3 regions of the Terribacillus sp. FSL K6-0262 genome follow, and region 1 is predicted to be linked to each of the others. Evidence: riboswitches for the same ligand, from Rfam matches in the RefSeq annotation. Region 1 holds a riboswitch; each other region holds the start of a gene.
The links. A riboswitch is a leader RNA that binds a small molecule or an ion and turns the genes downstream of it on or off. The one in region 1 is predicted to bind S-adenosylmethionine.
Positions count from the first base shown of each region.

Region 2: another riboswitch for S-adenosylmethionine. It lies ahead of MHI54_RS16310 (Na+/H+ antiporter NhaC family protein); the one in region 1 lies ahead of MHI54_RS11075 (MetQ/NlpA family ABC transporter substrate-binding protein).
Region 3: another riboswitch for S-adenosylmethionine. It lies ahead of MHI54_RS10480 (ATP-binding cassette domain-containing protein); the one in region 1 lies ahead of MHI54_RS11075 (MetQ/NlpA family ABC transporter substrate-binding protein).

Region 1 covers NZ_CP150277.1:2,145,659-2,151,048, forward strand. Annotated here, with positions in the region: gene MHI54_RS11055 (GlsB/YeaQ/YmgE family stress response membrane protein) at 154-405, opposite strand; gene MHI54_RS11060 (glycerophosphodiester phosphodiesterase family protein) at 673-1,485, shown strand; gene MHI54_RS11065 (hypothetical protein) at 1,574-1,714, opposite strand; gene MHI54_RS11070 (MerR family transcriptional regulator) at 1,912-2,238, shown strand; SAM riboswitch class I at 2,716-2,823, shown strand; gene MHI54_RS11075 (MetQ/NlpA family ABC transporter substrate-binding protein) at 2,918-3,727, shown strand; gene MHI54_RS11080 (methionine ABC transporter ATP-binding protein) at 3,740-4,753, shown strand; gene MHI54_RS11085 (methionine ABC transporter permease) at 4,750-5,390, shown strand, end outside.
Region 2 covers NZ_CP150277.1:3,172,246-3,177,635, forward strand. Annotated here, with positions in the region: gene rhaB (rhamnulokinase) at 1-801, shown strand, start outside; gene rhaM (L-rhamnose mutarotase) at 785-1,099, shown strand; gene rhaA (L-rhamnose isomerase) at 1,112-2,365, shown strand; gene MHI54_RS16305 (DeoR/GlpR family DNA-binding transcription regulator) at 2,419-3,180, shown strand; SAM riboswitch class I at 3,556-3,663, shown strand; gene MHI54_RS16310 (Na+/H+ antiporter NhaC family protein) at 3,760-5,037, shown strand; gene MHI54_RS16315 (aspartate kinase) at 5,355-5,390, shown strand, end outside.
Region 3 covers NZ_CP150277.1:2,022,256-2,027,645, forward strand. Annotated here, with positions in the region: gene MHI54_RS10470 (LutB/LldF family L-lactate oxidation iron-sulfur protein) at 1-1,190, shown strand, start outside; gene MHI54_RS10475 (lactate utilization protein C) at 1,187-1,894, shown strand; SAM riboswitch class I at 2,077-2,185, shown strand; gene MHI54_RS10480 (ATP-binding cassette domain-containing protein) at 2,263-3,288, shown strand; gene MHI54_RS10485 (methionine ABC transporter permease) at 3,279-3,941, shown strand; gene MHI54_RS10490 (MetQ/NlpA family ABC transporter substrate-binding protein) at 3,947-4,807, shown strand; gene MHI54_RS10495 (M20 family metallopeptidase) at 4,811-5,390, shown strand, end outside.

The DNA of each region.
Region 1 (5,390 bases):
TATAACGAGTGAAAATTGAGCTATTGTGAAGTGGAAATAAAAAAGCGTTTACACGGAGGCAGGAAATGAGCTTTGTTTTTACAAAGCTCATACATTCGGGCAATGAAAAAAGGACTTGCAGGTCATATGACCTGCAAGTCCCTTCATGTTCTGTTACTTTTTGCGCATTCCGCGTAAAATGAGGCTCAACACGAAAACAAAGATGATGGCGCCAATCAAGGCCGGGATGATGGCCATACCCGCCAAGTCAGGGCCGAAATCGCCGAAAATCAGTCCGCCCAACCAGGCTCCGATGATACCGGCGATGATATTTCCGATGATGCCTCCCGGAACATCACGTCCAAGGATCAATCCGGCAAGCCAGCCGATGATACCGCCGACGATGAGATATAAGATGAAACTCATGATAACTACCTCCAGAATTATTGTTGTATTGTGCTGTACTACTAGCATTCCCTAAGTATGCAATCTGCAAACGTGGCTTGTGGCGCCTTTGTATGTTTACATGTTCTTAAGATAAGCTGCATCATTCTAAACAGCAGCTCAACATCCCCTTAATAAAAAGCCTTTATATTGAAAGTACAAGAAAATAAGGAAAGATCACTGTCCAAAGTTCGAAGATTACGATCTTACGAAGATTACAATCCAGATAACCCCAGGGAGATGATCCGAATGACAAATCAGTTTAGTCCATCGTACGAGTCCGTAACCACTAAATCCCTCGATAGTCAGTCCGTTCACCGAAGTATCATGCCTGTTATCGCACATCGCGGTGCTTCTGGATTCGCGCCCGAGAATACAATTGCTGCTTTCGATTTGGCTCTGGAGATGAACGCTGACTTTATTGAGCTGGATGTACAAATGACAAAGGATGGCCAGCTTGTCGTCATTCATGATACATCCATCAATCGTACAGCAGCCAATGCACCGTCAGAGACTGTATTTGTTAAGGACCTTACCTTTGCTTCCTTGCAGAATTATGATGTGGGCGCAGGATATGATTCTGTATATGAAGGGCAGCGTATCCCGCTGCTGGAGGATGTGATCAGACGGTATAAGGGGAAGACAAAGTTCCTCATTGAACTGAAGTCCCCTGAACTCTATGACGGAATAGAGGAAGCTTGCGCAGAATTGCTGGAGCGATATGAATTGGCCAATGTCTTGCATGAAGAGGTAATCCTGCAGTCATTCAATTTTGGATCGGTTGCTTATCTTTCCCAGCTGCTGCCATATGTGCCGCTTGGCGTGCTGACGTCAAGAAGTGCCGATCTTACCAATCGCAAACTTGATAAGCTTGCTGCTTATACAGATTATGTGAATACACATTTCACCAATGTGACGCTGGACGATACATTGGTTAGTAGGATCCATTCACGCGGAATGCGTATCATGCCATGGACGGTCCGGGCACCGGGGGAAGTCCAGCCGCTGATCCGAGCAGGTGTCGATGGTATCATCACAGATTATCCGAATTATGTGAAATGAGAAAAGGAGACCTATTTTGAACTGCCTCCCCAAAAGTTTTGGTAACTTCTGGGGGGCACACCATTTTACGGGTCTCCTTTTGCATGTATCATCTATTCTGAACGAGTCGAAGCAATTCGAATGCTTTATCCCCAGCGAGTGCTGCGAGATCTTCCCAGCACTCATCGCGCTTCAGGTCGAGTTCCACAATCTGTTTGGCTAAATCAAGGGCTTCCTGATCATATGCCACGTGCAAGACGCTCCTTTCCGGTATCTCTTTTTGCTGTTACGTTCAGTATACGTATATCCAAATTGCCATGCATCAAACATGTAAGCGATGCTGACGAACTTTTTTTGTTGTTTGTTAGGTTTCCTTACATAATACTAGGATGAATGGAAAGTTGCGGTATAATGTTAAGTAACAGCACATGGTGATGAGGTGAACAGATGAGTAATGAGCCTTCTTATAAGAACAGGAAAGTGATCACAATCGGCATTGTGAGCGAGCTGACTGGTCTGACTGAACGCAAGATTCGTTATTACGAGGAACGCAAGCTCATTTTTCCGGAACGTTCAGCGAAGGGAAATCGCAAGTACTCTTTTTCGGATGTAGAGCAATTGATCGAAATCGCCAACAAAAGGGAAGAGGGTGTGCAAACCTTCGAAATTCGTCAGCAGATGCTGAGAGACAAGAGGAAGGAAGCGGAACGGGAAAGCCGCCAGCAAATGCTGCGTGGTCAAATCAATGCCCGCTTTGGCATACAAAGAGAATAGCTGTGTGTACGTATGTGTTGGGAGGCCTTGTACACAGGAGAGCCGGATGTCTGACATCCGGCTCTTGTTCATCTTTTCCGGCTATGGATGAATTTTTTATGCGCTCCTTGACGCTGATGCATATTTAGGATGAACCGACCATTCGCGCAGGAATTCAGGGGTGATTCTTTTGCCTTTTCGCTCTTCCGCAAATATATCAAATTTATGATAATAGTAGTCATATCGGAGAGCGGATTTCAGGATGGACATGAAAAAGAAGCGGGATCCTGTCGCTCTTTGGGAATTGATCAATCGCTCGTTTGATGCCGTACATGAATCGTTGCGGAACCATACAGCCAAACAAATCCCATTATCTTTTCGGATGACGGGACTACCAGGGAAACGGGATAATTTTTCTATTATTTTTGAAATTATATTGACAACGTTTGGATTGGGAGGTAAAGTAACAAACAGATCAACAACAAAAGTATAATGAAATTCTTATCAAGAGTGGCGGAGGAACAGGTCCTATGAAGCCCGGCAACCAGATCAGTGATCAGGTGCTAATTCCTGCAGACGGCGAAAAGCCGTACTGAGAGATAAGAGAATTAGTGCATATGTATACCATGCGCCTCTCTTAATCCGGAGAGGCGCTTTTTTATTGTAGTTGATAACAGCGAAGGAAAAAGGGGAGAGCAACATGAAAAAAATCTTAAGTTTTGGACTTATCGGATTATTGGCGTTATTTTTAGCAGCGTGCGGCAATGATAAATCTGCTGCGCTGGCAAATGATAAAATTTTGGTGGGTGTCAGCGGGGGACCGCATGAGCAAGTCATGGAAAAAGTAAAAGAATTGGCAGCGGATGAAGGAATCGATGTCGAAATCAAGACATTCAATGATTACAATACACCAAACAGTGCGCTGGATGATGGCAGTCTGGATGCGAACAGCTATCAGACACTTCCTTTCCTGGAAGATCAAGTGAAGAATCAAGGATATGAATTAGAGGAAGTATTCAAGACCTTGACTTTCCCGATGGGGATTTATACAGATAAGATTTCGGATATTTCCGAGTTGAAAGAGGGAGACAAAATCGCTGTACCGAATGACCCTGCCAACGAATATCGTGCGTTGAAACTCTTTGAGTCGGCAGGCGTATTGAAAGTGGATCCGGAGGCGGAAAACTCCGCAACGGCTAAAGATGTCGTAGAAAATCCGCTGAATCTGGAAATCGTCGAATTGGATGCTTCCCAGCTTCCGGCTCAGCTTCCGGAAGTGGCGGCAGCGGCAATAAATACAAACTTTGCAATGGGAGCTGATTTGAATATCAATGATGATGCTATCTTTGCAGAGGAATCGGAAAACAATCCATGGTCCAATTACTTTGTTGTAAGATCAGCGAACAAGGACGATGAAATTGTGAAGAAGATTCAAGAAATCTACCAGTCCGATGAAGTAAAACAGTTTGTGGAAGATGAATTCCAGGGATCTGTCGTTCCAAGCTGGTAAGGGGGAAGCAATATGATTGAATTGAAGAATGTATCGAAAACCTTTACCACCGGCAAGAAAAAAGTGGAGGCGTTGAAAGACGTCTCCTTGAAAATCAATAAAGGTGAAATCTATGGCATAATCGGATTCAGCGGAGCAGGGAAAAGCACCCTGATCCGCTGTGCCAATTTATTGGAACGTCCGACTCAAGGGGAAGTATTCGTCGACGGCGTGGAACTCACGACGCTTAAGAAGGCTCAGCTTCGTAAGGCAAGAGGGAAAATCGGTATGATATTCCAGCATTTCAATCTGCTGACGACGGCTACGGTATACGAGAACGTTGCCAGACCTTTGAAGCTGAGTAAAGTGCCGAAGGATGAAATCAAAGGGCGCGTTGATAAATATTTGAAGATAGTGGGCCTTGAGGAAAAGAAGAATGTCTATCCAGCTCAATTATCCGGCGGTCAGAAGCAGCGGGTGGCTATTGCAAGAGCACTTGCGCAAGAGCCGGAAGTGCTGCTGAGTGACGAAGCGACGAGTGCTTTGGATCCGAATACAACGTCTTCCATCCTTGAATTATTGCTCCGCGTGAATAAGGAGCTTGGCATCACCATCTTCTTGATCACACATGAGCTGGATGTCATCCAGCGCATATGTGACCGTGTCGGTGTCATGCATCAAGGAGAGCTGGTGGAAGAAGGATCCGTCATCGATGTCTTCACCAAGCCGAAGCATCCGCAGACCCGGAAATTTGTCTTTGATGAAGCGAACTTCGAAATTCCTGATAGTGTGAAGGAAGGGCTGTCTGCAACAGGGCGTCTCGTTTCACTGACGTTCATCGGGGAAGCTTCGAATGAGCCGTTCCTTGCGGCCATCACAAAGAAATTCGATGTCGTTCCGAGTATACTGGCAGGAGGAATCGATCAGCTGAAAGCGAGCTCCGTCGGCAAATTGCTTATTCACTTGCAGGGAGATAAAACGGAAGTGGAGAAGGCGATTGCGTATTTGGAAGCACAGCATGTAACGGTTGAGGAGGTGGCGTCATGATCGCCGAGTTCTGGACGGAATGGGGTACGGACATCACGGAGGCGTTTTGGCAGACATTGCTGATGACAGGTATTTCATTGGCTATTTCCATCGTGATCGGACTTCCATTGGGTATTTTGCTGGTCATGACAAGAAAAGGCGGACAAGCTGAGAACCGCGTATTTTATTCGATTGTGAACACGGTCATCAACATTATCCGATCCATCCCTTTCATCATCCTTTTGTTCCTGCTCCTGCCTTTGACGAGAGCGGTGGTTGGGACAACGATCGGAGTCCAGGGCGTAATCCTGCCGCTCGTTGTTTATACAGCACCTTATATTGCGCGCTTGATGGAATCGGCATTACTGGAGGTCAATAAAGGTGTCATCGAGGCGTATGAATCCATGGGCATTTCCACAAGCAAGATAATTTGGAGTGTCATCATAAGGGAAGCACGTTCCACGATGATTTTGGGATTGACCATTGCAACAATCGGTTTAATCGGGGCTACGGCAATGGCTGGCCTGGTAGGTGCCGGCGGCCTTGGGGATTTGGCCTATCAATATGGCCACCTGCGTTTTGAGCCTGAAGTCATGTATGTAGTCATCATCATCCTGATCATACTTGTACAAGCAATGCAGACGCTGGGAAATGTCTT
Region 2 (5,390 bases), 1.0 Mb from region 1:
GAAATCAAGGAGACCCTGCGAACGCAATATGACCTGCCCGCATGCACTGTCATCGCTGTCGCAACCCATGATACGGCATCTGCCATTGCTGGTGTGCCTGCAGCCGGACAGGACTGGGCCTATCTTAGCAGCGGCACCTGGTCCTTGATCGGGACAGAGAGAAGCGAGCCTATCTTAGGCGACAGCAGCTTGGATAAGAATTTCACGAATGAGTGGGGAATAAACAAAACTTACAGATATTTAAAAAATATCATCGGCATGTGGATGGTTCAGGAGATAAGAAGGCTATATCCGGTGGATTATAATTTTGGTGAGATGGTCGAGGAAGCGAGCCGGACGGACTTGGAGCAGGTGCCTTCCGTAGATCTGAATGACAAAAGGTTCTTGAAGCCGGATAATATGATCGAGGAACTGCAGGACTACTGCCGTGAAACGAATCAATATGTGCCAAGCACCATCGGAGAGCTGAGTTTTACGGTTTATCATAACCTGGCCATGCTTTACAGGGAAGCTTTGGAGGAGCTGGAGCTGCTGACAGGAACAAGCATACACACATTGCACATAGTCGGAGGCGGTTCCCGGAATCAGGTGCTCAATCAGCTGACAGCCGATTACAGCGGCTTGCAGGTAATCGCCGGTCCTACAGAAGCGACAGCGCTCGGTAATCTGATCGTCCAAATGATAGCCGCAGGGGAGCTGGATTCCTTGGAAGCAGGCAGGCGGCTTATCCGTGCCTCCTTCCCTGTGGAAACCTATCTGCCGGATAAGAAAAGGAGGAAGGTCCATGATTCGAAAAGCTAGTGTGATGTATGTGTATCGGGATAAATTCGATGAGTATAAAAAACGCCATGATAAGCTATGGCCGGAGATGGAGCAAGTGCTGAAGGGGCATGGCGTCAGCAACTACAGCATTTTTCTGCACGAACCGACTGCGATGCTGTTTGCCTATCTGGAAGCGGAATCCGAGGAAATGCATGCGAAAATTGCAGAGACGGAAGCCTGTCGCCGATGGTGGGCATACATGCAGGATATCATGCAGACAAATCCCGATGATAGTCCGGTCAGCGAGACGATGAAAGAGGTATTCCATTTAGATTAAGGGGGAAGACAGATGACAGTGATCAAAGCGTTTGAAATGGCAAAATCAGTATACGAATCAGCAGGTGTCGATGTCGAAGCAGCATTGGCAAAATTGAAAACGATACCAATAAGCATTCACTGCTGGCAGGGTGACGATATCGGCGGTTTTGAAGTGCAGCAGAATGAACTGTCAGGCGGTATCGATGTAACTGGAAATTATCCAGGGAAAGCGACGACACCCGAAGAGCTGCGCTCCGATCTTGAAATGGCGCTTCGCCTCATTCCGGGTAAGCATCGCATTAACCTGCACGCCATCTATGCAGAGACAGATGGCCAGCATGTCGAGCGTAATGAAATAAAGCCCGAGCATTTCCGCAATTGGGTAGAGTGGGCGAAGCAGCATGAGCTGGGGCTGGATTTCAATCCAACTGTCTTCTCGCATGAAAAAGCTGCCGACGGTCTGACACTTGCCCACCCAAATGAAGAAATCCGACAATTCTGGATCGAGCATTGTATCGCTTCACGCAGGATCGGGGAATATTTCGGCAAAGAACTAGGTACGGCAAGTCTTACAAATATCTGGGTCCCTGATGGATATAAGGATGTGCCGAGTGACCGCCTGACGCCAAGGGAACGTCTGAAACGCTCACTCGATCAAATATTTGCTGTCGAAATCGATGAAAAATATAATATCGATGCTGTGGAAAGCAAATTATTCGGCATTGGCTCCGAGTCCTATGTCGTCGGATCCCATGAATTTTATATGGGTTATGCGCTGACTCGAGGCAAGCATCTGCTGATGGACACCGGGCATTATCATCCGACAGAAATGGTTTCCAACAAGATCAGTGGCATGCTGCCATTTACCGATAAAATTGCCTTGCATGTTTCCCGGCCGGTCCGCTGGGACAGTGACCATGTGGTGACGTTCGATGATGAGCTGAAGGAAATTGCACTTGAGCTAGTCCGGAACCGAGTACTTGATAATATCCGCATCGGGCTTGATTTCTTTGATGCCAGCATCAATCGCGTTGCTGCTTGGGTGATCGGGACACGCAATATGCAAAAGGCACTGCTGTATGCACTTCTCACGCCTCATGAAGAGCTGAAGGACTATCAGGAGAAAGGGCAATTCACGGAAAGGCTCATGCTGATGGAAGAACTGAAAAGCTACCCATTCGGCGCAATTTGGGATTACTTCTGTCAGGAAATGCAAGTACCCCACGGAACTGCCTGGTGGCAGCATGTCAAAGAGTATGAAAGAAATGAAATGGCACGCCGGTAACACGCCAGATTATGCTACACTATAATCAAAACGTGGTAAAGGCAGGAAAAGGTATGTTAGTTGCAGAAAGACAAAGGAAGATCGTCGAGCTGGTCAACGAACGGGCAAGCGTCCGGGTCACCGAGCTTAGCTCCCTCTTCCATGTGACCGAGGAGACGATACGGCGCGACCTCGAGAAGCTGGAAAAGGAGCAGCTGCTCCATCGCAGTCATGGCGGAGCTGTGCGGATCGAAGAAGGGGCAACGGAGATTGCGCATGAAGCACGCGAAGTAATGCATATGCAGGAAAAGCAAGCGATTGCCAAAGCGGCAGTCTCCGATATCCACACCGGGGAACGAATCATTCTCGATGCCAGCACGACAGCATGGTATATGGCAAAAGAATTGCCGAATATGCCGCTGACGATCATAACCAACAGTATCAAAGTGGCACTTGCCTGCAGTACAAAGGATCAGATCCGTGTCATTTCGCTCGGCGGACAGCTGCTGTCAAAATCATTATCCTATGTCGGACCGCTGACGGAGAGATCATTGACGACCTATTATGTAGATAAAACTTTCCTTTCGTGCAAGAGTGTCCATCTCGAGCATGGTTTGAGTGACTCGAATGAACAGCAGGCGATCGTGAAGAAGCAAATGATCGAGATAGCGGAACAAACAATCCTCCTGGCCGATTCCAGTAAATTCGGCAAGCGTGCTTTCGCCACAATCACCGGTCTGGATAGGATTTCGAAGGTCTACACAGATACAGGGATAGATTCCATCACAAGCAACCATTTTGAAAAACAGAACATCGAGTTCCAAGCCGTGAACTAATCACCGACCCCGCAGGATTAAGCTTGCGGGGTCGCTAAGCATGGTATGAGGAATAAAATAGCATTTATCCCTCTGAACTCGTTGATTTTTGTAAGCGCTTGAATTGCTGAAATCCTAACCGGATCTGAAAGCGGTTATTGCATCAGCGACCCTCGGAGGATAAGAAGCCTCCGCTTATGGATTCTCTGCTTTCGACGTCCATCTTGAAAGGTTGTCCTTAATGGACAGCCTTTTTGGTTTGCAAACAAATCCCTATCTTATCCACTGCCTATCGATATCCCTTCGAAAGTATAATATAACCATGGGATTTTTGTTGATAAAGCAATACGAATCCTGTATTCTCTTATTTATTGTGACAAAAAAATCGATTTTTTCTTCTTATTAAGAGAGATGGAGGGACTGGCCCGATGAAATCTCGGCAGCGGAACTTTATGATGAAGTTGCTGTGCCAACTCCAGCAAGCCGAGGCTTGATAGATAAGAAAAGTGCCAGGATGCCTCTTCTTGCTTGTCAAGATGGGGCCTTTTTTGAGAGGAAAAACGGACAAGACTTGTCGCTTTTATTTTTGGAGGTGGAATGATGAAGAAAGGAAATCCATGGGCGCTGATCCCATTTGTTGTTTTTTTGATTTTATTCATTGGTTCAGGGGTCATTACAGGTGACTTTTATGCGTTTCCTGTCTTAGTGGCGATTGTCATTGCAGGTGCTGTCGCTCTTGCTATGAATCGGAAAGAATCATTTTCGCGGAAGGTTGACATCTTTTGTCAAGGAGCAGGGAACTCCAATGTCATGCTGATGGTCATTATCTTTCTTTTGGCTGGTGCCTTTTCAGGGGTGGCAGAGGGCATGGGTGCAGTAGACTCCACTGTAAACTTTGCGTTAGCATTTGTACCGCAAAACCTGCTTGTCGTGGGCTTATTCATCATAGCCTGCTTTATCTCCCTGGCAATGGGTACCTCGGTGGGTACGATTGTTGCGCTGGCTCCAATCGGAGTGGGGATAAGCGAACATACCGATCTTTCGATGGCGCTGGTAATGGCTGCGATCATTGGCGGTTCCATGTTTGGTGATAATTTATCCTTTATCTCGGATACAACCATTACTGCCGTACGATCACAAGGTGTTCAAATGAAGGATAAATTCAAGGTGAACTTTTGGATTGTCCTGCCGGCAGCTATTGTAACGAGCATCATCTTAGGCATTATGACAATGGGTGAGACGGCTCAAGTGGATCATGGAAGCTATAGCTGGGTAAAAATACTTCCTTACATTCTGGTTATTGTCTTTGCATTATCTGGAATGAATGTTTTCCTTGTTCTGGCGTCTGGTGTTGTTTTAGCTGGAGCAGTTGGCTTGGTTGATGGCAGCTATCATGTAATGGATCTTGTGCAGACGATGGGCGGAGGAATGGCAGATATGTATGAGATTGCTTTCCTTGCAATACTGATAGCAGGAATGGTAGAGGTCATTAAATATAACGGCGGAATCGATTACCTGCTTCACCTTTCAACACGGAGGATTAAATCGAAAAAAGGTGCTGAATTCAGCATTGCCGGTCTGGTTGGAGTTACTGATTTATCTACGGCCAATAATACAATTTCTATATTGATCGTAGGTCCGCTCGCTAAAAACATTGCGGATCAATACGGGATCGATCGGCGAAAGACCGCAAGTATATTGGATATTTTCTCCTGTGCGATTCAAGGTCTTTTGCCATATGGCGGCCAATTACTGGCGGTTGCCGGTGTGGCTGGTATATCACCAGTCAGCATTTTGCAATACTCCTTCTATCCTATCCTCATCGGTGTCTGCGGAATCATCGCTATCCTTATCGGATACCCGAAGAAGAACAGCTGAAAAAGTGGACCGCACAGCAGCAAGGCTGTGCGGTTTTTTATGCAAGGAATTTCGGATTGAAAAGAAGGCTGGAATGGTGACGGGAATGGATGGAATGAGTGGATCTGGGTGCAATCAGTTGTCATCCGATCGGATTTCTGGTTTGCAGGTACGGCATTTATCGGACAGCCGAAAACGCCTTTTATTAACCATAATTTTATTATGTAAACCATCTTTGTCGATTTTTTCTCAAAATTATGTCTTTCATATAGCCAGCAGAAGAAACTCTGTGATACTATTTTACTTATGTAAAGAAAAAGCGTAATGGAGAGAGACAGATGAAGGTAGCAAAATTTGGTGGTAGTTCAGTAGCA
Region 3 (5,390 bases), 120 kb from region 1:
GCGGGCATGTTTTTTTTGCCGCTACTGCGGAAGAAGCGAATGACTATGTGAAAGGTATCGTGAAAGAAAAAAGGGCCCAAAAGATCTTGAAGGCGAAGTCGATGGTCACGGAGGAGATCGGATTGAATGCTGTCTTGGAACAGGAAGGCTGCGATGTCATCGAAACAGATCTGGGCGAATACATCCTGCAGCTGGACGACCATGATCCGCCTTCGCATATCGTCACACCGGCACTCCATAAAAACAAAGAGCAGATCAAGGATGTCTTTACCGAGAAGCTGGAGTACAAACTGACTTCCAAGCCGGAGGAGCTGGCTCTGCATGCCAGGGAAAAATTGCGTCAGGAATTCCTGCAGGCAGACATCGGCATTACAGGATGCAATTTTGCCATAGCCGAATCTGGTTCGGTTGGTTTGGTCACGAATGAAGGGAACGCTGGCATGGTTTCCGACTTACCGGATACGCAAATCTGTGTCATGGGGATGGAGCGCATCGTACCGACCTTTGAAGAATTTGAAGTGCTCGTGGGACTGCTTACAAGGAGTGCCGTCGGGCAAAAGCTGACCAGTTATATCACCGCTTTGACAGGTCCGCGGACAGCGGGGGAAGCCGATGGCCCATCCGAGTTCCACCTGGTCATCGTTGATAATGGGCGTTCCGGTATCCTAGGGACCGAATTCCAGTCTGTCCTGCAATGTATCCGATGTGCAGCATGTATCAATGTCTGTCCGGTGTACCGCCACATCGGCGGACACTCCTATAACTCGATATACCCTGGTCCGATCGGGGCAGTGCTGACACCGCTGCTGGGCGGATATGATGATTTCAAGGAACTGCCGTATGCATCGACACTCTGTGCAGCCTGTACGGATGCTTGTCCGGTCAAGATCCCATTGCATCAGCTGCTCCATCGCCATCGGCAAGTGATTGTCGAAAGGGAAGGGCGTGCACCGATTTCCGAGAAGATGGCCATGAAGGCATTTGGTATAGGAGCTTCCTCCAATCCGCTTTATGCAGCTGGATCAAAAATGGCAAGCTCGGTCATGAAGCCTTTTACAAAGGATGAGACCATTTCGAAAGGGCCGGGACCGCTGAAGGCTTGGACCGAAATTCGTGATTTGCCGGCTCCGAACAAAGAGCGTTTCCGTGATTGGTTCAAGGAGCACGAAAAGGAGCGTGACAAAGCATGATACAGAATCAGGACAGCTTTCTTGCGAATGTGGCCAGCCGTCTGGGCCGAACAAAGGTGCTGATGGAAAAGCCGGCGCGGAATTGGAATTATCGCCCGCAGGATAAGACATTGACTGATAAAACCCCGGATGAGCTAGTGGAGATACTTCGCGATCAATGCCGGCTTATCCATACCGAATTTATCGAGACTGATTCGGCTGCCTTGCCGAATGTGCTGGCAGATACTATAGCAGCCTATGGCGGGGGCCCGTTGGCCATTTGGCAAGACCCACGCTATGAAGCATTTGGTTTGCGTGAACAGCTCCGATCGTGGCCCGAACAAGGAATCGATGTGCATGAATGGGATCCTGCCATTGGATATGACAACATCGGTATTGTGGAGAAAGCCAATATCGGTATTACATTCAGTGATATCACGCTGGCTGAGTCCGGAACGGTCGTGCTGTTTTCGGGGGAAGGCAAAGGCCGCACGGTGAGCTTGCTGCCGCATAAATATATCGCCCTCGTACCGAAAAGCACCATCGTTCCCCGGATGACCCAGGCAGCGCAGCAAATATCCAAGCAAGTACAAAAAGGAGAGACCATTGCATCCTGTATTAACTTCATCACCGGACCAAGCAACTCGGCTGATATCGAAATGAATCTGGTTGTCGGGGTGCATGGCCCTGTGAAGGCTGCTTATATCGTGATAGAAGATAAATAGATGGCTCGGGGAAAAACACCAGGATCAATGTATATCTTAACTGTTGCTTCAAACCGCCAGTTGTAAAAATGTTTCGTTTAAAGAAATTCCAAAAGAGAATGATTATTTAAAAAAATGGATTGACATTCAATTGGAAAACCCATAACATGGTAATCAAATCTAACAACTACATACTTGATTTATTCTTATCCAGAGAGATCGAGGGATCAGGCCCTATGACGTCTCGGCAACGGGTTTATCGTAAATACCGTGCCAATTCCTGCAAACACAGCTGTGTTTGGAAGATGAGAATGAGGAAGTTTCATAATGAAGCCCTCTTTTTCTGGATAAGAAAAAGAGGGCTTTTTGTGTAGCGAGGGGGAATAGAGTTGATTACGTTCAAGAATGTATCAAAGACCTTCACAATCGGAAAACGGGAAGTGCACGCCGTACGCAATGTGAACCTGACGATAGAGCAAGGGGAGATTTTCGGCATCATCGGCTTCAGCGGAGCCGGTAAGAGCACATTGCTGAGATTGGTCAATGTGCTGGAAAATCCTACTGCTGGTGCTGTAGAGGTGCAGGGGGTAGATTTAGCCAAATTGCCCCCTAGGGAAGTCCGGAAGGTGCGCAGGAGAATCGGGATGATCTTTCAGAATTTCAATCTGCTAACCTCGCGTACTGTTGCTGGTAATATTGCATATCCTCTGAAACTGGCCAAAATGCCGCGAGCAAAAATAAAAGAACGGGTGGATGAACTGTTGCGCTTCGTCGGCCTTTCGGATAAAGCGAAGAATTATCCAGAGCAGCTCTCTGGAGGGCAGAAGCAGCGGGTTGGAATTGCCAGGGCGCTGGCTACTTCCCCGGATATCCTGATATGTGATGAAGCGACTTCGGCTCTGGATCCGGATACGACAGGAGAGATTCTGCGTCTGTTGAAGAAAGTGAACAAGGAATTGGGCATTACGATTCTGCTGATAACACACGAAATGCACGTGATTCAGGCAATCTGTGACAAGGTTGCTGTCATGGAGGAAGGGGAGGTCATCGAAACGGGCGGAGTATTCGATACATTCACAGATCCTATTCACCAGACAACGAAACGTTTTATCCGTTCCATACAGCAGGATCTCCCGTCTCCTTCCCTATTGGATGAATGGCGTCAAAAAGGCGGGAAGAAGCTGTATCGGATCATTTTCAAGGGAGAGGTGGCGAGTGACCCGGTATTATCCAGGGTAACGAGGAAGCATGATATCGATGTGAATATTGTGTATGGTTCCGTACAGGAGATACAAGAGAAATTCTATGGGAATCTGCTTGTGAGCTTCCAAGGAGACGAAGAAAGAACGGTCAGCGCAGTAAAGGAACTGGATGATATCGTTCAGATCGAGGAGGTAGAAGTGGCATGGGGGTAGATTGGCAGACATTCTGGCCGCGCATTGTCGAAGCGACCGGCCAGACAATCTTGATGGTGGCTGTCACGTTGGTGATAGGTTCTGTATTCGGCATCATTATCGGACTTTTACTTTTTGTCACACGAAAAGGGAATATACTGGAAAATGCGATTTTGTTTCAAATCATCAATTTCTTAATCAATATCATTCGGCCGATTCCATTCATCATCTTTTTAGTGGCTATCAGTCCGCTGACCAGAGAAGTGGTAGGGACGACAATCGGCACATGGGCAGCAATCTTCCCGATGAGTATAGCAGCAGCCTTCAGCATCGCACGAGTTGTTGAAAATAACTTCATCAGCATCGATCCGGGTGTCATTGAGGCCGCAAAAGCGATGGGCGCCAGTCCGCTCCAGATTATTTATACCATCTTGATCCCGGAAGCGCTTGGTCCGCTGGTTCTTGGATTGACGTTCATTACCATCAGCTTGATTGATTTCTCTGCGATGGCAGGAACAGTTGGAGGGGGCGGTCTCGGGCATGTGGCAATGACCTATGGATATCAGCGGTTCGATACAAGCGTCATGGTTGTTACCGTCGTTATATTGATTGTACTTGTCCAGCTGGCCCAGTGGATCGGCAATACACTTTCAAGAAGGATATTAAGGAGATGAAGAAAATGAAAAAAACATTACTTGGCATTATTTCCTTCGCTTTTGTGTTTGTTCTAGCGGCTTGCGGCAGCAGTTCAGCTGACGGCAGCCAGACCGTTAAAATTGGTGTTACAGGATCGGATGGAGATCAATGGCCAATCCTGAAGGAGAAGGCAAAGGAAGAGGGAATCAATATCGAGCTAGTCGAATTCTCGGACTATACGTTGCCGAACCAAGCATTGGCCAATGGCGAGATAGACATGAACTCCTTCCAGCACATTGCTTTCCTGAGTCAATATGCCAAAGAACATGGCGATACGATTGTCCCGATAGGCTCAACAGTAATAGCCCCGATCGGAGCTTACTCAGAGAAAATCGATAGCCTGGATGAGTTAAAGGAAGGCGATAAAGTAGCCATTCCGGATGACCCATCCAATCAGGCTAGATCGCTTCGGGCTTTGGAAGCTGCGGGTGTCATCAAACTGGCAGACGATTTCGGCCAGTTCGGTGATCCTTCCAAGATTGCAGAGAATCCGAAAAACATTGAAATTGTACCTGTTGTTGCACAGCAGACCCCCCGTGTATTGCCGGATGTAGCTGCATCCTTCATCAATAATGGTGTTGCAGGCCAAGCAGGCTTGAATCCAAAAGAAGATCCGATTTATCTGGAAAATGCCAACGATGACAGCATTACACCATTTGTGAATGTATTTGCGGTAAGGAAAGAAGACGAGAACAATGAGATATATCAGAAAATCGCTGCATTGTATCAGGATGAAGAAGTGAAAAAAGCTGTAGAGAATGATACGAATGGCGGTTCCATAGTTGTGGATGTACCAAAAGAAGAACTGCAGGAGCATTTGAAACGTCTTCAGGAGGAGGAATGAGCGATGGGAAAAGCTGTGACGGCTATGAGCCGAATTTCATGGCATCTTGAGGAGAATGGAGAAAAGTATATCCAAACAAGCCAGGCAATCCATGCAAAGCCGGAGCTTGGCAATCAGGAATTTTTCGCCAGTGAAACGCTCGCTTGTTTGCTGGAAGAGGCGGGATTTCAAGTGGATAAGGGGGTGGCAGGGCACGAAACTGCATTTTATGCGCTGAAAGATAGCGGGAAACCAGGACCACGGATCGCTTTTCTTGCCGAGTATGATGCGCTGCCTGGGATCGGGCATGCTTGCGGTCATAATATCATTGGTACTGCCAGTACAGCAGCTGGTATTGCCCTGGCGGAAACATTGGATCAAATAGGCGGAAGTGTAGCCGTCCTCGGTACCCCGGCTGAGGAAGGCGGTCCCAATGGAAGTGCCAAAGGCAGCTTTGTCAAGCATGGTCTGCTGAAGGGAATCGATGCTGCCTTGATCATACATCCTTCTGTACGAACAAGTGTCACTGGGGAGTTCCTTGCCGTAGATCCGCTTGATTTCCATTTCTACGGAAAATCAGCTCATGCCTCCGGTTCCCCTGAAA